Regions from separate parts of the Nocardiopsis sp. iso_186 genome, predicted to be linked through region 2. Evidence: predicted binding sites of a transcription regulator. Region 2 holds the regulator's gene; the other holds the start of a gene.

Region 1 (6,660 bases), 1.4 Mb from region 2:
ACGGTCAGGGGGGCCGTCTCGGCGCTGCCGCCGGCGAAGATCAGCGCCACCAGCAAATCGTTCCAGACCCAGAGGAACTGGAAGATCCCCAGTGATACCAGTGCGGGCACGATCAGCGGGACCACCAGCCGCCGGAAGATGACGCCGTGCCCGGCGCCGTCCACCCGAGCCGCCTCGAAGAGGCTGCGCGGGAGCTGGGAGATGAAGTTGTGCAGCAGGAAGATGCCCAGCGGCAGCCCGAAGATCGTGTGGGCCACCCATACGTTGGTGAACGCCAGGGCGCCCTGCAGATCCCAGGCGGGCATCAGCTGGATCCCGGCGATCGTCACACCCTGGGAGAAGAATCGCAGCAGCGGTACCAGGGACATCTGGAGCGGGACGATCTGCAGCGCGAAGATCCCGAGGAACAGCCAGTCGCGACCGGGAAAGTTCACCCAGGCCAGGGCATAGGCGGCCAGTGCCGCCAGCACCACCACGAACACGGTCGCCGGCAACGTGATGACGAACGAGTTCACGAAGTACGTGGCCAGTTGCCCCTGGCTGGCAGTGCCGAACAGTACGTCCCGGTAGTTGGCCAGGGTGACCTGCGGATCGCTGAAGAACGTCCACCAGCCGGTCGTCTTGAGCTCGCGCTCGGGACGGAAGGAGGAGATGAACAATCCCGCGGTCGGCAGGGTCCAGAGCGCGGCGATCACGATCGCCGCGAGGGTCGCCGTCGAGCTCGACAGCCGTTTGCGGACCCGGGCGGCCGAGGTCTCCCGGCTCACGCGGGGTTTCGGTGCGGCGGCGGGCGCGGCGGGCGGCGTCTGCGTCTGCTGGCTCATCCCTGCTCCCTCACACGTCGGTTGGTGCGCATCTGCACGATGACAAGCGGGACCACCAGGACGAACAGGAACACCGCGAGTGTCGAGCCTTGGCCGAGCTCACCATAACGGAACGCCTGTGCGTACATCTCGTTGGCGATGACGCTGGTGTTGTACTGGCCGCCGGTCATGGTGCGCACGATGTCGAAAACCTTGAGGGTCTGGACCGAGATGGTGATCAGGACGACGGTCAGCGTCGGCCACACCGTCGGCAACGTGATACGCCAGAACTGCTGCCAGGCGTTGGTCCCGTCGATCCGGGCAGCCTCGACGATCTCGTCCGGGATCGCCTTGATCGCAGCCGACAGCACCACCATCGCGAATCCGGCCTGGACCCAGATCAGTACGACGATCAGCAGAAGCGTGTTCAGCGGGGCGTTGAGCAGCCATAGCTGCGGTTCGCCGCCCATCCACACGATGAGCTGGTTGAGCAGGCCGATCTGGTCGCCTTCGGGTGGACGGTAGGCGTAGACGAACCGCCAGATGATGCTGGCGCCCACGAACGAGATCGCCATGGGCATGAAGATCAGCGACTTGGCTATCGACTCGAACCGCTTGCGGTCAACCAGGATCGCGTACATCAGGCCCGTCGCCGTTGCCAGCACCGGGGCGAAGATGACCCACAGCAGTGTGTTGCGCAGCACCGTCAGGATCTCGGGCTGGCTGAACATCCAGACGTAGTTGCGCAGGCCCACCCAGTTCTGGCCGGTGCCGTCCGAAAACGACAACAGACCGGTCCGGAAGGCCGGGTACACCAAACCCAGTAGCAACAGAATTACTGCCGGACCCAAAAAGAGGGCGGCTTGCCACCACTCGTGCTTGCTCTTGGGGCCGCGGTCGATGAAGAAGAGCAGGCCGCCGATGACTCCGAGGAATGTGGCGACGGCAATGAGTAACCAGACGAGCTTGGGAAGCTCGTTCAGAATGGAGAAGCCCATCCTGTCCCTTCCGTGAATCGGGGCTGTCCGGGGGCCGCTCCCGACAGGAGCGGCGCCCAGACAACCGTCTCCGTTAGGAGGGCCAGGAGTTCTCGATGTAGTCGAGCGTGGTCGTGGTCTCCTCGCCGTTGATCCAGTTGGTCATACCCCGCCAGAACGTTCCCGTCCCCACCGCGGCCGGCATCAGGTCGCTGCCGTCGAAACGGAACACGGTTTCGGGGTCGCGCAGGATTTCGGCCCCCAGCCGGTCGGTGGGTGTTTCGAGGGTGTCCAGGTCGAGTTCCTGGTGAGCCGAGAACCATGCGCCTTCGGCGGCGCGTCGGTCGGCGTAGTCGGCGGTGGCCAGGTACTCGCGGACCGCTACGACCTCGGGCCGGTCGGCGAACGCGCCGACGAACTCGCCGCCGCCCATGACGGGGGTGCCGTCCGCGGGGTTGACCGGCGGAAGGTTGAAGGCGAAGACATCGCCGTCCTCGGCGACCGTGGTGTCCTCGGGCCACTGTGCGGCGTAGAAGGAGCCCATCAGGTACATGCCGCAGTCACCGTCCAGGATCGGCATGCCTGCGTCCTGGAAGGAGGTCGTGGCGATGCTCTGGACGCTGCCGTAGCCGCCGTTGACGTAGTCCTCGTTGCGCAGGATCTCGTCGGCCCTGCCGAAGGCCGAGGTGATCTTGTCGTCGTTGAAGGGGATCTCGTGCTCGACCCACTGGTCGTAGACGTCGGGGCCGCCGTCGCGCAGGATCACGTTCTCGATCCAGTCGGTGGCCGGCCAGCCGGTGGCGTCACCGGATTCGATGCCGACGCACCAGGGCTTGGTGCCGTCGTCGGCGATGGCGTCGCTGACCTTGATCAGGTCGTCCCAGGTCTCGGGGACCTCGTGGCCGTTCTCGCTGAAGAAGCTGGGGGAGTACCAGACGAAAGACTTGAAGTTGGCGCCCAGCGGGGTGCCGTACAGCTGGCCGTTGACGGTGGCGTAGTTCAGCCAGTCCTCGCTCCAACCGGTCTCGGCCAGTTCCTTGACGCTGTCGGGTGCGGGGACAGCGGAGCCGGCCTCGACGAAGCGCTTGAGCAGCCCGGGCTGGGGGAACAGCGCGATGTCGGGGGCATTGCCGCCGTCCACCTTCACCTGGACCTGGGCCTCGAACTCGCCGCTGCCCTCGTACTGGATGTTGATCCCGGTGCAGTCGGCGAACTGCTGCCAGGACCGCTCCATCCGTTCGGCCTCCTCGTCGCGGATGGAGGCGTAGATCTCGACACTGCCTTCGTTCCCCTGCCACTGGGAGAAGGCCTCGCATTCGGGGGACTCCGGGTCGGCTGCCTGCGTTCCACCTCCTTCCAGATACGAGCACCCGCTGGCGAGGAAGGCCAGCGAGAGCGTTGCCGCGATCGCGCTGCGGTTTCTCTGGGACATCGGCATTCACGTACCTCCAGGAACGCTTGACCAAAGGTGTAGACCAAGGCCTCGTGAGCTTTGATGCAAGTAGTTTTGCTGGTGAAAGTCCACACATTTGCCGCCTCATCGGCGTAACGGTTTTGTCACGTGGGGGGAGTGCCTGTTAAGCGACGGTTTCGCCCTCAAGTACAGCCGTGATGGCGTGATCGCTCACGGCGAACACGCGTCATGGAACAAAACTCGACTCTTCTTTATTGAGTCTTAGTGACTCAAGAAGGAGGGTCCGATGAGTGACACGAAGTCCGGCGTGACGTTGCCCGTCCTGCCGCTTGACGACGACGTTGTTCTTCCCGGCATGGTCGTACCGGTTGACATTTCCGAGGCCGAGGTCAGTGCCGCGATCGAGGCGGCTCAGGCGGTGGAGTCCGCAGGGAAGGGGGCCGCGGGGCGTGCCGGGGGCAAACCGCGGGTGCTGATCGTGCCGCGGGTGGACGGCTCCTACACCGGCGTGGGTACCGTGGCGCTGATCGAGCAGGTCGGGCGCACCCCTGACGGAGACCCGGCCGCCGCATTGCGCGGCGTGGTCCGGGCGCGGGTCGGCGGCGTCACCACCGCTCCCGCGACCGCTGTCGGCCGGTCGTCGGGCGACGTGCTGTGGGTGGACGCGACCACCCACGACGACGCCGCCCCGGAAGGCGGCTATCCGGGCCGGGTCCAGGAGCTCGCCCGCGAGTACAAGACCCTGCTCACCACCTACCTGCAAAAGCGTGGCGCCTGGCAGATCCTGGACGGCGTCCAACAGATCGACGACGCCGGACTGCTCGCCGACCGTGGTGGCTACTCCCCGTTCCTCAAGACCGCCCAGAAGCTGGAGCTCCTGGAGACCTACGACGTTTCCGAGCGGCTGGGGCTGCTGGTCGAGTGGACCCGTGCCTACCTGGCCGAACTGGATGTCTCCGAGACCATCAACAAGGACGTCCAGGAGGGGGTGGACAAGCAGCAGCGCGAGTTCCTGCTGAGGCGCCAGATGGAGGCCGTGCGCAAGGAACTCAACGAGCTGTCGGGCAAGCCGGGCAGCGAGGAGGAGGACTACCGCGGACGCGTCGAGGCGGCTGCGCTGCCCGAACACGTCGCGAAGGCTGCCCTCGCCGAGGTGGACAAGCTGGAGCGGGCCGGTGACTCCTCGCCGGAGGCGGGCTGGATCCGCACCTGGCTCGACACCGTCCTGGACATGCCCTGGAACGAGCGCACCACCGACGCCTACGGCATAGGCGAGGCGCGTGGTGTTCTCGACGCCGACCACTCCGGCCTGGACGACGTCAAGGACCGCATCATCGAGTACCTGGCGGTGCGCAAGCGCCGCGAGGAGAAGGGGCTGGGCGTCATCGGCGGTCGGCGCAGTGGTGCGGTGCTCGCCCTGGTGGGGCCGCCCGGAGTCGGCAAGACCTCGCTCGGTGAGAGCGTGGCGCGTGCCATGGGTCGCTCCTTCACCCGGGTCGCCCTCGGCGGGGTGCGCGACGAGGCCGAGATCCGTGGCCACCGCCGGACCTACGTCGGCGCGCTCCCGGGCCGGATCGTGCGGGCCGTCAAGGAGGCCGGGACGATGAACCCGGTCGTGCTGTTGGACGAGATCGACAAGGTCGGCAGCGACTACCGGGGAGACCCCAGCGCAGCACTGCTGGAGGTGCTCGACCCCGCGCAGAACCACACCTTCCGCGACCACTATCTGGAGGTCAACCTCGACCTCTCCGACGTGGTCTTCCTCGCCACGGCGAACGCCCTGGACACGATCCCCGGCCCGCTGCTGGACCGGATGGAACTGGTGGAGCTGGACGGCTACACCGAGGACGAGAAGGTCGTCATCGCCCGGGACCACCTGCTGCCCCGTCAGCTGGAGAAGGCCGGCCTGGACGCCTCCGAGGCCGCGCTCACCGAGGACGCGCTGCGTCTGATCGCGGGGGAGTACACCCGGGAGGCGGGGGTGCGCTCGCTGGAGCGCTCCATCGCCCGTGTGCTGCGCAAGGCAGCGGCCTCCGTCGCACTGGGTGAGCGGGAGCTGCCGCTCACCGTTGACGCCGCAGACCTGCCCGACTACATCGGCAGGCCGCGCCACACACCCGAGTCCGCCGAGCGGGTGTCCGTCCCCGGTGTCGCCACCGGGCTTGCGGTGACCGGGGCGGGCGGTGACGTGCTCTTCGTCGAGGCGTCGCTGGCCGACGCCGAATCGGGGGCCAGCGGACTGTCGCTGACCGGTCAGCTCGGCGACGTCATGAAGGAGTCCGCGCAGATCGCGCTGTCCTATCTGCGATCACGCGGTGCCGAGCTGGAACTTCCGGTCGGTGACCTCAAGGAACGGGGGGTGCACATCCACGTTCCTGCGGGAGCGATCCCCAAGGACGGCCCCAGCGCGGGCGTCACGATGACGACGGCCTTGGCTTCCCTGCTCTCGGGGCGTCCAGCTCGCTCGGACGTGGCGATGACCGGAGAGGTCTCCCTGACGGGCCGGGTGCTGCCGATCGGCGGGGTCAAGCAGAAGCTGCTCGCCGCGCATCGGGCGGGCATCGGCACGGTGCTCATCCCGGCACGCAACGAGCCCGATCTGGACGATGTGCCCGATGAGGTGCTGGAGCAGCTCACTGTCCACCCGGTCAGCGACGTGCGGGAGGTACTCGCCCTCGCGCTGGAGCCCGCGCACAGCACGCAGACGGTTGCGGTGCAAGAGGGGTCAGGAGCAGCAGCCTCCGCGTGATGGACCGACGGCTCTCCGGCCCCGGAGGTGCTCTCCGAGGACGCGTGGCCGCTGCCGAGCGAGTGGACGCCGGGCCGCCGGGCAATCCGGCGGCCCGGCCGTCGTAGGACCGATGGCTGTGTCGAACCGTTCACCACGACCGAGGAGCACCCCGTCCGCGCCGAACCGCGCCGCACGTCGGCGGAGCCGTAGTAGCGGGCTCGACGGCCCGCACGTCCCGGAGGCGGCCGGTGGTGACGGAACCGCTCGGCCCGGACAAGGCCAGCCCCGACGGCCTGCCGTCGGCGGCCGGTCCTCCCGCCTCACCGCGTACAGCGATCGGGCAGCCGAAGCGGGGTCGCCGGTCGGGTGCCCGCCACGAGGGGAGCGGCGGTCTCCCATAAATTGGAGGGATGACCACCGCTCACGACACCGACCCAGCCCTGCACGTCGCCCTGATCGGCTACGGCAAGGGCGGCGAGGTGTTCCACGCCCCGCTCATCGACGCCACCCCCGGGCTGCGGCTCTCGGCCGTGGTCACCGGCAACGACGAACGTGCGTCCGCTGTGCGCGACCGCTATCCCCGCACCGAGGTGATCGCCTCTGCGCAGGAGCTGTGGAAGCGTGCGGGTGAGTTCGAGATCGCCGTTGTCACCACGCCCAACGAGACCCACGCGCCGCTGGCGCGGGCAGCCCTGGACGCAGGGCTCGCCGTGGTCGTGGACAAGCCCTTCGCGC
Region 2 (6,660 bases):
CCGCGGCGACCGCCTTGGCCTGCCCGATCAACCGTTGGCCCAGCTCCTCCTCCATCCGCAGCAGCTTGGAGGTCTCGCCCTCCAGGAGTCGCCCCACGGGGATGCCGGTCCAGGAGGAGACGACCTCGGCGACATCGTCTGCGCCGACCTCGTCCTTGACCATGGCGGACTGGTCGCGCTCGACCTCGTCCTCCTCCGCGGCCTCCTCCAACTGGCGCTCCAGTTGCGGGATCTCGCCGTACATCAGCCGGGACGCCTCCTCGAAGGCTCCGTCGCGCTGCGCGCGTTCGGCCTGGCCGCGTAGGGCGTCCAACCGCTCCTTGAGCTCACCGACCCGGTTCAGGCCCGCCTTCTCCTGCTCCCAGCGCGCGATCAGGCCGTTGAGATGCTCCTGTTTGTCGGCGAGGTCAGCGCGCAAGCGCTCCAGCCGGTGCAGGGACGCGGAGTCGGACTCCTTCTCCAGCGCCAGCTCCTCCATCTTGAGCCGGTCCACGGCACGTTGGAGCTCGTCGATCTCCACCGGGCGGGAGTCGATCTCCATGCGCAGCCGGGAGGCCGCCTCGTCGATCAGGTCGATGGCTTTGTCGGGCAGGAACCGCGCCGTTATGTAGCGGTCGGACAGTGTTGCCGCCGCGACCAGTGCGGAGTCGGCGATCTGCACCTTGTGGTGGGCCTCGTAGCGGCTCTTCAACCCCCGCAGGATCGCAATCGTGTCGGCTGCCGAAGGCTCACCCACCATGACCTGCTGGAACCGTCGCTCAAGCGCCGGATCCTTCTCGATGCGCTCGCGGTACTCGTCCAGGGTGGTGGCACCCACCATGCGCAGCTCGCCTCTGGCCAGCATCGGCTTGAGCATGTTGCCCGCGTCCATGGCACCCTCGGCGGCACCCGCGCCCACGACCGTGTGCAGCTCGTCGATGAAGGTGATGACCTGCCCGTTGCTCTCCTTGATCTCGTTGAGGACGGCCTTCAGCCGTTCCTCGAACTCGCCCCGGTATTTCGCGCCGGCCACCATCGCGGCGAGGTCGAGTGAGATGAGCCGCTTGTCGCGCAGAGACTCGGGGACGTCCCCGGCGACGATGCGCTGGGCCAGGCCCTCGACGACCGCGGTCTTGCCCACCCCGGGTTCGCCGATGAGAACCGGGTTGTTCTTGGTGCGTCGCGACAGGACCTGGATGACCCGCCTGATCTCGGAGTCGCGCCCGATCACCGGGTCCAACTCGCCTGCCCGGGCCCGCTCGGTGAGGTTGACGCCGTACTTCTCCAGGGACTGGTACGTCTCCTCCGGATTTTCTGAGGTGACCTTGGCGTGCCCGCGAACCCGCTCGAACGCCTCCAGCAGCGCTTCGGGGGTGGCCCCCGACTCGCGCAGCAGTGTCGCGGCCGTCCCGCCGTCGGTGGCCAGCCCCACGAGCAGGTGCTCGGTGGAGACGAACGCGTCCTCCAACTGCTCGGCGCGCTGGGCCGCGGTGTTCAGTGACACGATCAGCTGACGCGAACTGCCCGGCGTGCTCAGACTCGTGCCAGACGCCTTGGGCAGGCCCGCGATGGCTTCTTCGACCTGTGCGTTCAATACCGCAGGGTCCACTCCGACCTCTTTGAGGAGCGGCCGGATGACCCCCTCGGACTGGTTGACCAGTGCGACGAGCAGATGGACCGGCTCGACCTGCGGACTGCCGTCCGTGGTCGCGCGCCGGATCGCCCCCGACAGCGCTTCCTGGCTCTTCTTGGTGAACTTGTACTCCACGGCTCTTGCGCCCCCTTCTGGTGAAACACGAGAACAGTCGGATCAGTGCCTGTGGTCCGGCACGTCCCCGAGCCTCGGGGCCGTGACCAGGGCCTACTGCTCGGGGGGGTGGGTGTTGAAGATGGTGAGCCGGGTGCGGCGCACCAGCTCGCCGCCCGGGGCGTCCGGGCGTGCGACCCCGGCGGCCCGCCGCACTGCCGCACGCGCCGCCTCCATCTCGTTGTGGAGATGGAACAGGTGCTCGCGCAACTCGGTGACCTCGCGCTGTAGCTCCAGGATGCGTTTGATCCCGGCGAGGTTGATGCCCTCCACCTGGGACAGCCGCTGTACCTCCCGCAACTGCTGGATGTCGCGCATCGAGTAGCGCCGTCCACGTCCGGACGCCCGGCCCGGTGAGACCAGACCGAGCCGGTCGTACTGCCGAAGGGTCTGCGGGTGCAGCCCGGACAGCTCCGCCGCCACCGAGATGACATAGACCGGAGTGTCATCGCCGAACGCGGGAGTGGTCATGGCTCTTACGCCCCCTTAGCCCGCGCTTCGAGGTCGCTGCGCGGGTCCTGGTCGGCTGTGGCGGTGCGGAACTGCTCCAGGGCTTGCCGAGCCTCACTGCTGAGGTTCTGCGGGACCGCGACCTCGATGGTGACCAGCATGTCGCCGACCGTGCCGTCGCGTCGCTGGGCACCCTTGCCGCGGACCCGGAGCGTGCGCCCGTTGGGTGTGCCCTGGGGAATCTTGACGGTGACAGGGAAACCGTTCATCGTCGGGACGCGGACGTCCGCGCCGAGTACCGCCTCGGGGAAGGTCACCGGGACGGTGATGGTCAGATTGTCACCGGACTTGCCGAACACCGGGTGCGGCTGCACATGTACCACCACGAATAGGTCTCCGGCCGGGCCGCCTCGTTCGCCCGGCGCGCCCTTGCCCTTGATGCGGATCTTCTGGCCGTCGGACACGCCTGCCGGGATCCGGGCCTGAATCGTGCGGGTGCTCTTGCCGCGTCCGCTGCCGTGGCAGGTGGTGCACGGGTCGTTGACGACGAGTCCGCGCCCCCGGCACTCGCTGCACGGCTCCGACAGGGAGAAGCCGCCCAGGTTCTTGTTCTCGTGCCCGGTCCCCGAGCACTTGGGGCAGACCCGCGGCGCACTGCCGTCCTTGGCCCCGGTGCCCCGGCAGGTCGGGCAGGAAGTCTCGGAGGTCAGATGGAACGACCGGGTCACCCCGTTGGCGGCCTCCGCGAAGGTCAGCTTCGCCTCGGTCTCCACGTCCGCGCCGCGTCTGGCCTGGGTCGTCAACCGGCCTCCGCGTCCGCCGAACAGGCCCCCGAACAGGTCGCTCAGCCGCTCGCCGCCTGCGCCGCCGGCACCACCCGGGGTTCCCTGGCCGAACAGGTCACCGAGGTTGAAGTCGCCGGCCCCGCCGCCGCCATTGGGGCGGTAGGCCCCGCCGAACATGGAACGGGCGTCGTCGTACTCCTTGCGGCGTTTCTCGTCGGACAGGACGCTGTACGCCTCGGAGATCTCCTTGAAGGTCTTCTCCGCCGCGGCGTCGCTCTTGTTGGCGTCGGGGTGGTACTTACGGGCGAGCTTGCGGTAGGACGACTTGATCTCGTCAGCCGTGGCCGTCTTTGAGACTCCGAGGACCTTGTAAAAGTCCTTCTCCAGGTAGTCCTTGGTGCTCATCGACGCCTGCTTCTCCCTGTGCTCGTCCGTTGTGTCTGCATCCCCCGCCGATCCCGGCCGCCAAGGGCCGGATCCGCCGTGTTCGGCGGAAGGCCGGGGGCGGTGCCGCGGTTTCGGCCGCACCGCCCCCGGTTCACTACTGCTCGCCCTCGGCCGGGGCCTCGGCCTCGGCGGGTGAGGGCGTCTCGGCCGCGGGCTGCGGCGCGGGCGCATCGTCACCCGGCCCGGCCACGACCACGCGGGCCGGTCGGATGATGCGCTCACCGATGAGGTAACCGGGCTGGAACACTTCCAGGACGGTGGGCACGCTCACGCCGGGGGAGGGGACCATGGTCAGGGCCTCGTGCACGTTCGGGTCGAACTCGTCGCCCTGCTCCGCGTACTTCTTCAACCCCAACTTGGTCACCAGCGACTCCAGCGACTCGCCGACCGACTTGAACCCGCCGTTCAGCTCGTCGTGGGAGCGGGCCCGCCCGATGTCGTCCAGGATCGGCAGCAGCTCGCCCAGGACCTGGGCCAGCGCCTGCTCCCGCACGACCACCCGGTCGCGCTCGACCCGCTTGCGGTAGTTGACGTACTCCGCCTGCAACCGCTTCAGGTCGTTCGTGCGCTCGGTGAGTTCCTCCCGCAGCGACGACAGTTCCGTGTCGTCGAGCGCGGGAACCTCCTCTGCGACTACGGGTTCCGCAGCGTCGTCCGGCTCTGCCTCGGGCGCCGCAGTCGGCTCCTCGGCAGGCTCCGGGGTACGCAGCTCACCGGTTTCGGGGTCGATGCGCCGCTTGTCGCGGATCACCGGGCCCTGCTGTTCGTTGCCGTTCTCGTTCTCCGGCACCGCCATTTAGCTACGCCTCCTCTTCGACTGGCCGCGGACTTCAGGCGTTGCCTTCGCGCTTGGGCTGCTCCTCGTCAACGATCTCGGCGTCCACGACGTCGTTGTCGTCGGCGGAGGCGTTCGGGCCCGGGGCGTCCGCGGAGTCGCCGCTCTGCTGGTTCTGGCTGTAGATCGCGGAACCGATCTTCTGGCTGGAAAGCGCGACCTTCTCGCTCGCGGAGCGGATGGCGTCGATGTCGGAGCCTTCGAGAGCCTTCTTCAGCTCGGCGACGGCCTCCTGGGTCTCGGTCTTGACCTCGGCCGGGATCTTGTCGTCGTTGTCGGCGATGACCTTCTCGGTCTGGTAGACCAGCGACTCGGCGTTGTTGCGGACCTCGGCGTCCTCACGGCGCTTGCGGTCTTCGTCGGCGTACTGCTCGGCGTCGCGGATCATCTGGTCGATGTCCTCCTTCGGCAGGGCGGACCCGCCGGAGATGGTCACCGACTGCTCCTTGCCCGTGCCCAGGTCCTTGGCCGTGACGTTGACGATGCCGTTGGCGTCGATGTCGAAGGCGACCTCGACCTGCGGGACACCGCGCGGCGCCGGGGGCAGGCCGGTGAGGTCGAAGACCCCGAGGCGGCGGTTGTCCCGGGCGAACTCGCGCTCGCCCTGGTAGACCTGGATCTGCACGGAAGGCTGGTTGTCGTCGGCGGTCGTGAAGATCTCCGAGCGCTTGGTCGGGATGGCCGTGTTGCGCTCGATGAGCTTGGTGAACACGCCGCCCTTGGTCTCGATGCCCAGCGACAGCGGGGTCACGTCGAGCAGCAGGACGTCCTTGACGTCGCCCTTGAGCACGCCGGCCTGAAGGGCCGCGCCGATGGCCACGACCTCGTCGGGGTTGACGCCCTTGTTGGGCTCCTTGCCGCCGGTCAGCTCCTTGACCAGGTTCACGACGGCCGGCATACGGGTGGAACCGCCGACCAGGACCACGTGGTCGATCTTGTTGACGCCGATGCTGGCGTCCCGGATGACCTGCTGGAACGGAGCCTTGGTGCGCTCAAGGAGGTCGGAGGTGAGGCGCTGGAACTCGGCTCGGCTGAGCTTCTCGTCCAGGTGCAGCGGGCCCTCGGCCGACGCCGTGATGTAGGGGAGGTTGATCGAGGTCTCGCTGGAGCTGGACAGCTCGATCTTGGCCTTCTCGGCGGCCTCGCGCAGACGCTGGAGCGCCATCTTGTCCTTGGCCAGGTTGACGCCGTTGCTGTTCTTGAACCGCTCGACCAGCCAGTTGACGACGGCCTGGTCCCAGTCGTCGCCGCCGAGGTGGTTGTCGCCGTGGGTGGCCTTGACCTCGACCACGCCGTCGCCGACGTCCAGCAGTGAGACGTCGAAGGTGCCGCCGCCCAGGTCGAAGACCAGGATGGTGGCTTCCTCCTCCTTCTCCAGGTGGTAGGCCAGCGCGGCGGAGGTGGGCTCGTTGATGATGCGCAGGACGTTGAGGCCCGCGATCTTGCCCGCGTCCTTGGTGGCCTGGCGCTCGGAGTCGCTGAAGTAGGCCGGGACGGTGATGACCGCGTCGGTGACCTCTTCGCCCAGGTACGCCTCGGCGTCGCGCTTGAGCTTTTGCAGAACGAAGGCGCTGATCTGCTGGGGGTTGAAGGTCTTGTCGTCGATCTCGACGGTCCAGTCGGTGCCGATGTGGCGCTTGACCGAGCGGATGGTCCGGTTGACGTTGGTCACCGCCTGACGCTTGGCCACCTCGCCGACGAGGACCTCGCCGTTCTTCGCGAAGGCTACGACGGACGGGGTCGTCCGGGCGCCTTCGGCGTTGGCGATAACCGTGGGCTCGCCGCCCTCCAGGACCGAGACGACCGAGTTCGTCGTACCCAGGTCGATGCCGACCGCACGTGCCATGAGTGCATCCTCCGTGAAAGTTGAGTCGTACTAGCGCAATATTGCTTCGGGATCTGCTTGCTGTCAAATCAGTTGAGTCGGGTCGGCTCAACTTTCCTTGCATGAAGGATCAACGTGGCTGTGGGGTCACTTGTTCCCGTTCCGATCGTCTTCTTCCCGTGGAATCGACGAACCAAGGGGCTTTTCAGGGAAGACCTTGACCCGGCTCAGGGGATGGCGTTCGGCCTCTCGGGGGCGCTCGCGCGGCGAGCCTGCGTCAGGGGGTGCGCACGCTGATCACTAACGTAGGAGTCATCTGGCTTCCGGTGCGGATGCCCTCCCGTAGGGGCACCGGCCGGCATTGCACTACTCGCTAGTAACATAAATTTCTGATCCCCGGTGTGTGGCGCATCGGGAGACCTGAGCCAAGCAGGATGGAGGCCGCGGACGATGCTCCACGTGATTCTGGGGATCTTTTCGGTTGCGTTCGCCGTGGTCGGGACAGCGATGTTCGCGATTGGCATCCGCCATG

What was found. The regulator HspR, encoded in region 2, represses chaperone genes until heat shock. The targets are predictions, from matches to a motif close to ANTTGAGTCNNNNNGACTCAANT.
Region 1: lon (endopeptidase La) is a predicted target of HspR. The motif match lies at 3,447-3,469, and genes of this name have one in related genera.

Annotation. Positions count from the first base shown of each region.
Region 1 covers NZ_CM149670.1:1,026,054-1,032,713, forward strand. Annotated here, with positions in the region: gene AC0VYP_RS04665 (carbohydrate ABC transporter permease) at 1-824, opposite strand, end outside; gene AC0VYP_RS04670 (carbohydrate ABC transporter permease) at 821-1,801, opposite strand; gene AC0VYP_RS04675 (ABC transporter substrate-binding protein) at 1,875-3,212, opposite strand; gene lon (endopeptidase La) at 3,481-5,943, shown strand; gene AC0VYP_RS04685 (Gfo/Idh/MocA family oxidoreductase) at 6,336-6,660, shown strand, end outside.
Region 2 covers NZ_CM149670.1:5,187,707-5,194,366, reverse strand. Annotated here, with positions in the region: gene clpB (ATP-dependent chaperone ClpB) at 1-1,747, opposite strand, end outside; gene AC0VYP_RS22570 (heat shock protein transcriptional repressor HspR) at 1,841-2,257, opposite strand; gene dnaJ (molecular chaperone DnaJ) at 2,263-3,426, opposite strand; gene grpE (nucleotide exchange factor GrpE) at 3,563-4,264, opposite strand; gene dnaK (molecular chaperone DnaK) at 4,299-6,149, opposite strand; gene AC0VYP_RS22550 (heterodisulfide reductase-related iron-sulfur binding cluster) at 6,579-6,660, shown strand, end outside.